Regions from separate parts of the Citrobacter sp. GW821-FHT02E08 genome, predicted to be linked through region 1. Evidence: predicted binding sites of a transcription regulator. Region 1 holds the regulator's gene; the other holds the start of a gene.

Region 1 (4,971 bases):
CGCTGCATTTCGCTTATCAGTGCGTCGATGACGCCCGCCAGTTCATCCCGCTCCCAGCGCAGGAACAGTTCTGCTTTCAGCATTGGGTAGAGAATTTCAACATGCTCAAGCAGCGCGTCGCGGGAGATGCGACGATGCTGGGTCACGATGGCCGCCATCAGTGAAGGCAGAACCAGCATATGCGCAATGTTGTTGCGATAGTAAGTCATCAGTACCGCCTGCTCGCGCGGAAGAATGATGATATCGCCGATGGTATCTTTCTCGACCTCGAACTTGTTCATTTGCAGCGCGTGGTCAATCAGCGCGCTGGCGCTGACCGACGGAACCGTAGAGTCGGTGGAATACGGGACATTGCGCATTAGATCCAGATAACACTCGAGCTGCTCTGTCAGTTGCTCGCGCGTTAACGAACGCTGACGGGATGCGAGCAACGCGGTGCAACACAGGTTCATGGCATTTGCCGCGCCCGCTTTGTTAATGCGGACCATCAACTCAGCGGCGATACCATTGACCGTTGGCGTCAGCCAGGCGGGACGCACGGCTTCGATCGGATCGATAGATTCACGCCACTCAGGAACATGTTGGTTCAGGTACGTCATCAACGGCATCGGTTCGCCAAAGTTAACGTAGCCCTGACCCAGATTACGCAGCTTGCTCAAGCCACGCAGCATTTGCGGCAGGCTCTCTTTTTCTTTCGTCGCGCCACGCAACTCTTTGGCGTAAGTCCCCACTTCCATTACGTGCTCGTAACCGATGTAAATGGGGACCAGGGTGATCGGACGCGTACCGCCGCGCAGCATCGCCTGAATGGTCATCGACAGGGTGCCGGTTTTCGGATCCAGCAGACGGCCAGTACGGGAACGCCCGCCTTCCACAAAATATTCCACGGAATAACCACGGCTAAACAGCTCGCCGAGATATTCGCGGAAGACGGTGGAGTAGAGTTTGTTGCCCTTAAAGGTACGGCGGATAAAGAACGCGCCCAGGCGGCGGAAAATCGGGCCAGCTGGCCAGAAGTTCAGGTTGATACCGGCAGCGATATGCGGCGGCACCAGCCCCTGATGATAGAGCACGTACGAGAGCAACAGATAGTCCATATGGCTGCGGTGGCAGGGCACATAGACGATTTCATGCCCATCGTGCGCCAACTGGCGTACACGCTCTGCGTTGTGGACATTGATCCCCTGATACAGTCGGTTCCAGGTGAAACCCAGAATGCGGTCAGTCAGGCGAATCATCTCGTAGGAGAAGTTGGCGGCAATCTCTTCCATCAGCGCAATGGCGTTCTGCTGCGCTTTTTCATGGGAGATTTTTTTGCTGCGCGCTTCGTCTTCTACCGCGCGCGCAATGGCTTTTGACGCCAGCAACTTGTTAAACAGATCCTGTCGGGCAGGCAGACGAGGACCGACCGCCGCCAGACGCTGACGGGCGAAATGCATTCGCGCCACACGCGCCAGTTTTTGGGCAATAATTTTGTCGGTTCCGTGCTCGTCAGCCATCCGTCGTAAGGAAACGGAAGGCGAGAAACGGACAAAACTGTCGCGCCCCAGCCAGGAAACAGCAAAGAATTTCTGTACGCCATTCAGCATACGCAGAGGGGGATTTACCTCACCCTTTTCACGCCCCGGAGAGCGGCCGAACATCACCGATACCGGCACCATCTGTACATCCAGATCTGGATTACTGCGGTGAAGGTCGAGGTAATTGTGAAAGAGTTTGATCGACTCTTCTTTCGGCGTGTAGTAGGTGAATACGCGCGGGCCGCCGTGAATAAACACATAACGCGGCAGCAGAGTTCCGTCGATCTCCAGCGGCTCTAACGGGTCGGGGAGATCGTGCGCCAGGCATTGGGCACGCAGCGTCAGCAAGTCTGCTTTTGAGTTGTACGGTAAAACGTACATAATGGGACGAGATGTATCGAGCCCCAATTCCGGAGCGGGTTCCGCCGGAATAGACTTGCTTTTTACCAGTACGGTTAATGGTAAATTCAGTAATTTGTAGTAAATTCGTGGCCAGCCAGACATAAACGATGTAAAGCCTCTGGTTAATAATGCAAATGCGCTGCAAGGATATCAGAAAGTCTAGCGAATTTCTGGTGTATCCCGTCATACTTCGCGCCGCTGTAACCCGAATTTTGTGGGTTAACGATATAATGTCATTGACGCTGATAATGCAAAAAGGTTCTTTTGATGGCTAATAATACCACTGGACTCACCCGAATTATTAAAGCTGCTGGTTATTCCTGGAAAGGTTTTCGTGCTGCATGGATTCATGAAGCGGCATTTCGTCAGGAAAGTGTTGCTGTGCTGTTGGGCGTGGCGATTGCCTGCTGGCTGGATGTGGATGCCATCACGCGTGTTTTGTTGATTGGTTCTGTCATGCTGGTGATGATAGTGGAAATCCTCAACAGCGCGATTGAGGCGGTGGTTGACCGTGTTGGCTCTGAACACCATGAGCTTTCCGGGCGGGCGAAAGATATGGGGTCAGCGGCAGTATTGCTGTCGATCTTTGTCGCGATGATCACCTGGGGAATCCTGCTGTGGTCGCATTTTAGATAAGGCTTCCATAATCCGATAAATCTCTTGTTTTTTGTGCCGCTTGTGGTTCCAAAATCGCCTTTAACTGTATATACTCACAGCATAACTGTATATACACCCAGGGGGCGGAATGAAAGCGTTAACGGCCAGGCAGCAAGAGGTGTTCGATCTTATTCGGGATCACATCAGCCAGACAGGTATGCCACCGACGCGTGCGGAGATCGCGCAGCGTTTGGGGTTCCGTTCCCCAAATGCGGCTGAAGAACACCTGAAAGCGCTGGCACGTAAAGGGGTCATTGAAATTGTCTCCGGTGCCTCTCGCGGTATCCGCCTGCTGGTGGAAGAAGAAGAGGGTCTGCCTTTAGTAGGTCGCGTGGCGGCAGGGGAACCCCTTCTGGCACAGCAGCATATTGAAGGCCACTATCAGGTCGACCCGTCGCTGTTTAAACCTAATGCCGATTTCCTGCTGCGCGTCAGCGGTATGTCGATGAAAGATATTGGGATTATGGACGGTGATTTGCTGGCGGTACACAAAACCCAGGACGTGCGTAACGGCCAGGTCGTGGTGGCGCGTATCGACGATGAAGTCACGGTTAAGCGCCTGAAAAAACAGGGCAATAAAATCGAACTTCTGCCAGAAAATAGTGAATTCAAACCGATTGTGGTTGACCTGCGCGAGCAAAACTTCACGATTGAAGGGCTGGCAGTCGGCGTCATCCGTAACGGTGAGTGGTTGTAATATTGTTTTGATACAGTGGCGCATCTCGCGCCACTGTTTGTTTTAACTCCTTCTCAGGCTTTCCTGCATGCCTTTCTTTACCTCTTCCGACAAAGCACTCTGGCGTCTCGCGTTACCGATGATTTTCTCCAATATCACCGTTCCTTTGCTGGGACTGGTGGATACTGCGGTCATCGGGCATCTGGACAGCCCTGTTTATCTGGGCGGTGTTGCCGTGGGCGCAACGGCAACCAGCTTTCTCTTCATGCTGTTGCTTTTCTTACGCATGAGCACCACCGGGCTGACGGCTCAGGCGTTTGGTGCCAAAAATCCCCAGGCGCTGGCACGCGCGCTGGTGCAGCCACTGATTCTGGCGTTGGGGGCGGGAGCTTTGATCGCGTTGTTCCGCACGCCAGTCATCGATCTTGCATTGCATATCGTCGGTGGAAATGAAGCGGTGTTGGTGCAGGCGCGACGTTTTCTGGAGATCCGCTGGCTGAGCGCTCCGGCATCGCTGGCGAACCTGGTGCTGCTGGGCTGGCTGCTGGGCGTTCAGTATGCCCGCGCACCGGTGATCCTGCTGGTTGTCGGCAACGTTCTCAATATTGTGCTCGATCTGTGGCTGGTGATGGGTTTGCATATGAACGTGCAGGGCGCAGCGCTGGCGACGGTGATTGCAGAATATGCCACGTTGTTGCTTGGGCTGATGATGGTGCGCAAAGTGCTTACACTGCGCGGCGTGTCATCCACGATGCTGAAACAGGCCTGGCGGGGGAATTTCCGCCGTTTGCTGGCACTTAACCGGGATATCATGCTGCGTTCGTTGCTGTTGCAACTGTGCTTTGGTGCGATCACGGTTCTCGGGGCGCGACTGGGCAGCGACATCATTGCGGTGAACGCTGTTCTGATGACCCTGCTGACCTTTACCGCCTATGCCCTTGATGGATTTGCTTATGCTGTCGAAGCGCATTCCGGGCAGGCGTATGGCGCACGTGACGGCAGCCAGTTGCTGGATGTCTGGCGTGCTGCATGTCGGCAGTCAGGGATTGTGGCGCTGCTGTTTGCCCTCGTTTATGCCCTGGCGGGCGAGCAGATCATCGCGTTGCTAACATCGTTGCCGCAAATTCAACTTTTGGCCGATCGCTACCTTATCTGGCAGGTGGTGTTGCCGTTAATCGGTGTCTGGTGTTATTTGCTGGATGGCATGTTTATCGGGGCGACGCGTGCGGCGGAAATGCGCAACAGTATGGCCGTTGCGGCGCTGGGATTTGCCCTCACGCTGTGTGCGTTGCCCTGGCTCGGTAATCATGGGCTGTGGCTGGCGTTAGCCGTTTTTCTGGCGCTTCGTGGACTCTCGTTGGCCTGGATCTGGCGACGTCACTGGCGGCATGGAACCTGGTTTGCCCGAGCGTGATGGTTAAAAGTTCCGAATATCAAAATGAACATGGGATCACTGACTACAATTAATCTCACGTCCAGCAGAAAACGTAGTGTATTTGGGCGAAGCAATATCGCTAATCACCACTAATCATGAGGACTCGATGATGAATAAAGACGAAGTCAGCGGTAACTGGAAACAGTTCAAAGGGAAAGTGAAAGAGCAATGGGGCAAGCTGACCGATGATGATATGACGGTCATTGAAGGTAAGCGCGACCAGTTGGTCGGTAAGGTCCAGGAACGTTACGGTTACGCCAGAGACAAGGCGGAAAAGGAAG
Region 2 (4,971 bases), on a different contig from region 1:
CCAATCAGAGAATTGCCGACTTTCGCCAGTTTCTTTTTAGTCCGAATATATTGCGTCACAAACGCCCCCGAAATAATCAGGAAGCTCAGGTAGAAGAAGCTCACCACTTCCAGCGAGATAGCCAGAATCAAAAATGACAGCCCCGTATGCGGCGCGTTCACATCAATAAATTGCACGAAGAACGACACGTAAAAAAGGATCGCTTTTGGGTTGGTCAGGCTCAGAACTAAGGCGCGTTTAAAAATCGCACCAAAAGGGACATCCTCGCCAGTCGACGCGTTTTCTTTTGATTTCAGCGTCGCGTAGAGCATCTTTGCGCCCAGATAAAGCAGATACAATGCGCCGAGATAGCGAACAATACTAAACAGCACCGGCGTCGTTTTAATCATCGTTGCAACGCCGGCGTAAGCGAGAAACATCAGCACCGCATCGCCAATAAACACGCCGCTTGCCGCGAGATACCCACCTTTCATCCCACGCCCAACGCTATTTTTCAGCACAAAAAATGTATTAGGACCAGGGACCAGAACGATAAAAATTGCCCCGACCAGATACGTCCAGTAATTCAGAACTCCATACTCTGCGAACACGTTAACCTCTTCCTGAAAAAAACAGATACGCCTAGCTGCGAAACAATATGCTAACGAATGCGTCTGATGATGGAAAGGAAAATCAGGACTCACCGCCATACCCAGTACATTACTCCGAAAAACAGGCAATAAAGCAGCCTATTTCACCACCGGTAAATCTGAAAACCGAGTGGTATAGCGTGGGGAGAGCATTTCCCGTTTCATTTGCCATTGCTGCTGTACCCCCTGCCCGGCAAAATAGAGGGTGCCTCTCCCCTTTTTGCTGTTGAGGTGATCCAACACCGCCATTAATTGCTCACTGTTGGGGCGTGGGGCGTTTTCATCAAACAAGTTTAGCTGAGCAATCCCCTGGCTAAAAAAATCACTGAGCATGACGCCTGCTTTCATATAGCGAAAACCGTCTTTCCAGATCCTGTCCAGCGCACTGCAGGCAACACGAATAATGTCGCGGGTATCCTGAGACGGAATCGTTAACTGACCACCGGCCTGCGGCGCGTAAAATACCTCATTTTCGGCATGCGGGCTGGTTCGCATAAAGACGCTGATAGCGCAGCAGTACTGTCGTTCTGCCCGCAGTTTTTCCGCCGCGCGTTCAGCGTACATACAAATCGCCTGATGCATCTCGTCGTAGTGGGTGATGCGATGGCCGAATGACCGGCTACAAATAATCTGCTGTTTGGTGGGGGCAAACTCATCAAATGCCAGACAAGACTCCCCGCGAAGCTCACGCACGGTACGTTCCGTCACCACGCTGAAGTGTTTACGCATCACCCAGAGAGAGCTGTCAGCCAATTGCAGCGCCGACGTAATGCCCATCGCATTGAGTTTCTTACTGGTACGCCGCCCTATCCCCCAGACTTCTTCAACAGGGACGTGCGCAAGAAGTTTTCTCTGACGCAACGAGTCTGAGAGATCAACCACGCCGCCGGTCTTTTGCCATGTTTTCGCCGCAAAATTGGCGACTTTAGCCAGCGTTTTGGTCTGCGCAATGCCTACGCCAACGGTCAACCCCGTGTTCTTTCGTATCTGTTGACGAATTTGGTGCCCAAACGCCTCGAGCGAGTAACCACGCCTGATCCCTGACAGATCGATAAACGCTTCATCAATGGAATAGACCTCAACCGACGGCGCCATTTCTGCCAGCGTCAGCATTACACGGTGGCTGAGATCGGCATAAAGCGCATAATTTGAGCTAAAGACCGCGACGTGCTGACGCCGTAATTCATCTTTCACTTTGAAATAAGGCGCCCCCATTTTGATGCCGAGCGCTTTTGCCTGTGCCGATCGCGAAATAATGCATCCGTCGTTGTTTGAAACCACCACCACCGGTTTTCCCTCGAGATCCGGTCGAAAGACCGTCTCACAAGACGCATAAAAACTGTTTACATCAACCAGCGCGAACATGTCTGTGTGATTTCAACGTAAATGTCACAACGCCAAAGAGTTGCAGCTCTTCCTCGCTCTGCAACACGATGGGGGAATAATGCGGGTTGTGGGGAACGAGCTGAAGACGGGGCCGCGTGTGTAGCTCCTTCACGGTAAATTCCCCCGCCACGGCCGCCACCACAATATCGCCATGCGTCGCCGTCAACGAACGGTCAACCACCAATAGATCGCCATCGCTGATACCGGCGCCTACCATCGAGTCACCGCTGACCCTAAGGAAGTATGTTGCCCCCGGATGCTTCACCACCAGGGTGTTAAGATCGAGACTGTCCTCAACATAGTCTTGCGCCGGGCTGGGAAACCCGCATGAAACACGCTCCAGAAACAGAGGTAACGTAATGATGTCATTACGTTCACAGGAAAAAATATCATTCATCACGGCCAAACCAATAAACACTGTACATATAAACAGTATGTTGTATTTGCCGATCAAATCAAGCGACTTATGCGATCAGTGAATGAACCCGTTGAAGTCACAGCACATTCAGTGATCCATGCCCCGCCACGTTCAGCCTCAACGCGAGTCCTGACGACGGCGCTTAAACTGACTGACATCAATGTTGTACTGCTTTAGCTTACGCCACAGCGTTGTGCGCCCAATGTTCAACACGCTGGACATTTCCTGTACACGGCCGCCGGTGACCTTTGCTGCATGAATAATGGCGTCTTTCTCGATACCGGCAAAGGTCAGCTGGGTTGGGAGGCGCATACCGCCCTCTTCGAAGCGTTCGGTGAAAAGATGTTCCGGTAAATCGCTCAGCCGGATATGCCCGTTGTCGCAACTCATGGCGATGTTTTCGATAACGCTAAGCAACTCAAAATCATTCCCCGGCCAGGCGCAATCAACCAGCTGCGCCATCGCATCATCCTCTATCTTCAGCCGCGTCGAGAAACGTTTCTCAAGACGCGCAAGGGTATTACGCACCAGCGCTGGAATGCTGTTGCGCCGCATTCGAAGCGGTGGAATGGTGATTTCAAATGCATGTAACGCGTAGTAAAGCTGGCGACTAAAACGGTTTTGTTCCACCAGCAACGCGAGATCCAGGGTCGTAGAGGCGATGACTTTCACATCGACAGGAATCAGCCTGCGGGCATCAAGGCGCGTTAATACTCCTTGTTTGATCACCTGCAGAAGCGCCGATTGCAACTCCGGCTCCAGATATTCAATTTTCTCCAGAAATAAGGTGCCGCCGTTGGCCAGTTCCAGACGACTTAAACGCCCGCCCTCCGACGTGCCATTGGTATCGCCCTGTCCCAACACGGTATCGGCATACAGCTGACAGTTCACCGCAATATAGGGGCATTCCGCACGCTCACTTTCATTATGAATGGCCTGACTGAGCTGTTCTTTGCCGACCCCTTCCTCCCCGCAAAGTAACACCGGGAAGCGCCCCCGCGCGGCCTGACGCCCAAAATGCAGTAAGCGCCGGGTGGCAGGATCGTCGCCCGGCATTTGTGCAAAGGTGTGACTCACTTTCCCCAACTGGCTGGTCACCAACTGGCGCATCTGTTCGACCGGATGGAGCAACAGAATAAAACTGGCCCCCTGAGCCTCAATAATCGGTTTCAGAGTGATGACCGCATCCACAAATTGATGCTGGCTTTCAAACGTGACTTCGACATGGTTAAGCTGGCGCATTTGCCGGATTGCACGCTGCAAAACGGCAGGCAGCGTGACCAGATCGGTGATATTTTTCCCCTGGCTCGACTGGGCATCCAGATGCAGTAATCGCGCGGCCTGCGCATTCAGAAATTGCAGCGTTCCCTGCTCATTCCAGGCCATCACGCCGTCGACCATTCCTTCGAGCAGGCCGTACAGCTGATTCAGATGGCGATTAGACTCGGTCAGCAGGTTGTCGGTCAGCAATGAATTGCCCACTTCACGCGCTATCGCCAGCGTCAGCGGCAGATCGGACGCCGCCTCCTGCCCAACAGGGCAACACAAGGCGATGGAACCCGACTGGCGACCGTGGTTATCAAAAATAGGCGTGGAGAAGAAACTCCAGCCAGACAGCCTCCGTTTGAAATGTTGCTCGCCAGACGTTTGAATCGGCTGTCCAAGCGCAGACGCCAGGGAGAGCGCACAGGTGCCAATAAGACTTTCCGCACAGTAGGCACCGTTGATAAACCCCAGTTCGCCAAGCTGTTGCAGCGTAAGCGGATCGCCGCAGCGACTCAGAATGCAAGCCGACTCATCAAGAATAAATAACCCACATCCCCGGGGAGACATGTATTCCCAGGCATCCTCCAGCGCCGCTTGCCCTAACGCCAGCAATGCGGTCTTTCGTCGACAAATAGAGTCAAACGTCAGTCCCTGAGCCTGATGCGGCACGATCCAGGGCTCTCGCTGCATCATTGTGCTACAGCGTTGCCACGAGGTGTCAAGAATGCCAGAGACGGCGTTGTCGCCGGTTTGATGTTGAGTCGCCATGTTTTCTCCGCACGCATGCGCGCGCTTTTCCACGTCCCGAGCACCGGGAACCCTTTTTCGCCTTTTGCAGCGGCAAAGAGGGTTGAACCTCTCATTTTTGCCTAAAAATTCATCTTCACGTTCCATTATGAAACATAAATAAAAATAAATGTTCCGTATTGAAACATAAATTTGTGGAATATTTTTTTCGCGTCGCTGCGGCACAATGATCGTATCGGCAGCATGTGGTCGCCGTGTCGTTGTCCATAACCGATACCCGCACTCAGATGCCTGCGATGTGTTCCCTTTTGCAGCCATCTCATGACGACCTACGGAGCACAAAAAATGAAAAAATTGATTAACCGTGTCGAAGATGTCCTGAATGAACAGCTGGCCGGTATGGCGAAAGCCTTTCCTACACTGACGCTGCATCAGGACCCAGTATATGTCACCCGTTCAGATGCCCCTGTACAAGGGAAAGTGGCGCTGCTGTCGGGCGGCGGTAGCGGACATGAACCCATGCAC

What was found. Region 1 encodes LexA, which represses DNA repair genes until DNA is damaged. Its sites were predicted from a motif close to TNCTGTATGTACATACAGNA; they were not measured.
Region 2: umuD (translesion error-prone DNA polymerase V autoproteolytic subunit) is a predicted target of LexA. The motif match lies at 2,431-2,450, and genes of this name have one in related genera.

What each region holds. Positions count from the first base shown of each region.
Region 1 covers NZ_JBWKVL010000012.1:36,161-41,131, forward strand. Annotated here, with positions in the region: gene plsB (glycerol-3-phosphate 1-O-acyltransferase PlsB) at 1-2,024, opposite strand, end outside; gene AC07UY_RS15485 (diacylglycerol kinase) at 2,190-2,558, shown strand; gene lexA (transcriptional repressor LexA) at 2,668-3,276, shown strand; gene dinF (MATE family efflux transporter DinF) at 3,344-4,669, shown strand; gene AC07UY_RS15500 (CsbD family protein) at 4,800-4,971, shown strand, end outside.
Region 2 covers NZ_JBWKVL010000004.1:228,539-233,509, forward strand. Annotated here, with positions in the region: gene leuE (leucine efflux protein LeuE) at 1-590, opposite strand, end outside; gene umuC (translesion error-prone DNA polymerase V subunit UmuC) at 729-1,994, opposite strand; gene umuD (translesion error-prone DNA polymerase V autoproteolytic subunit) at 1,978-2,412, opposite strand; gene dhaR (dihydroxyacetone kinase operon transcriptional regulator DhaR) at 2,551-4,467, opposite strand; gene dhaK (dihydroxyacetone kinase subunit DhaK) at 4,792-4,971, shown strand, end outside.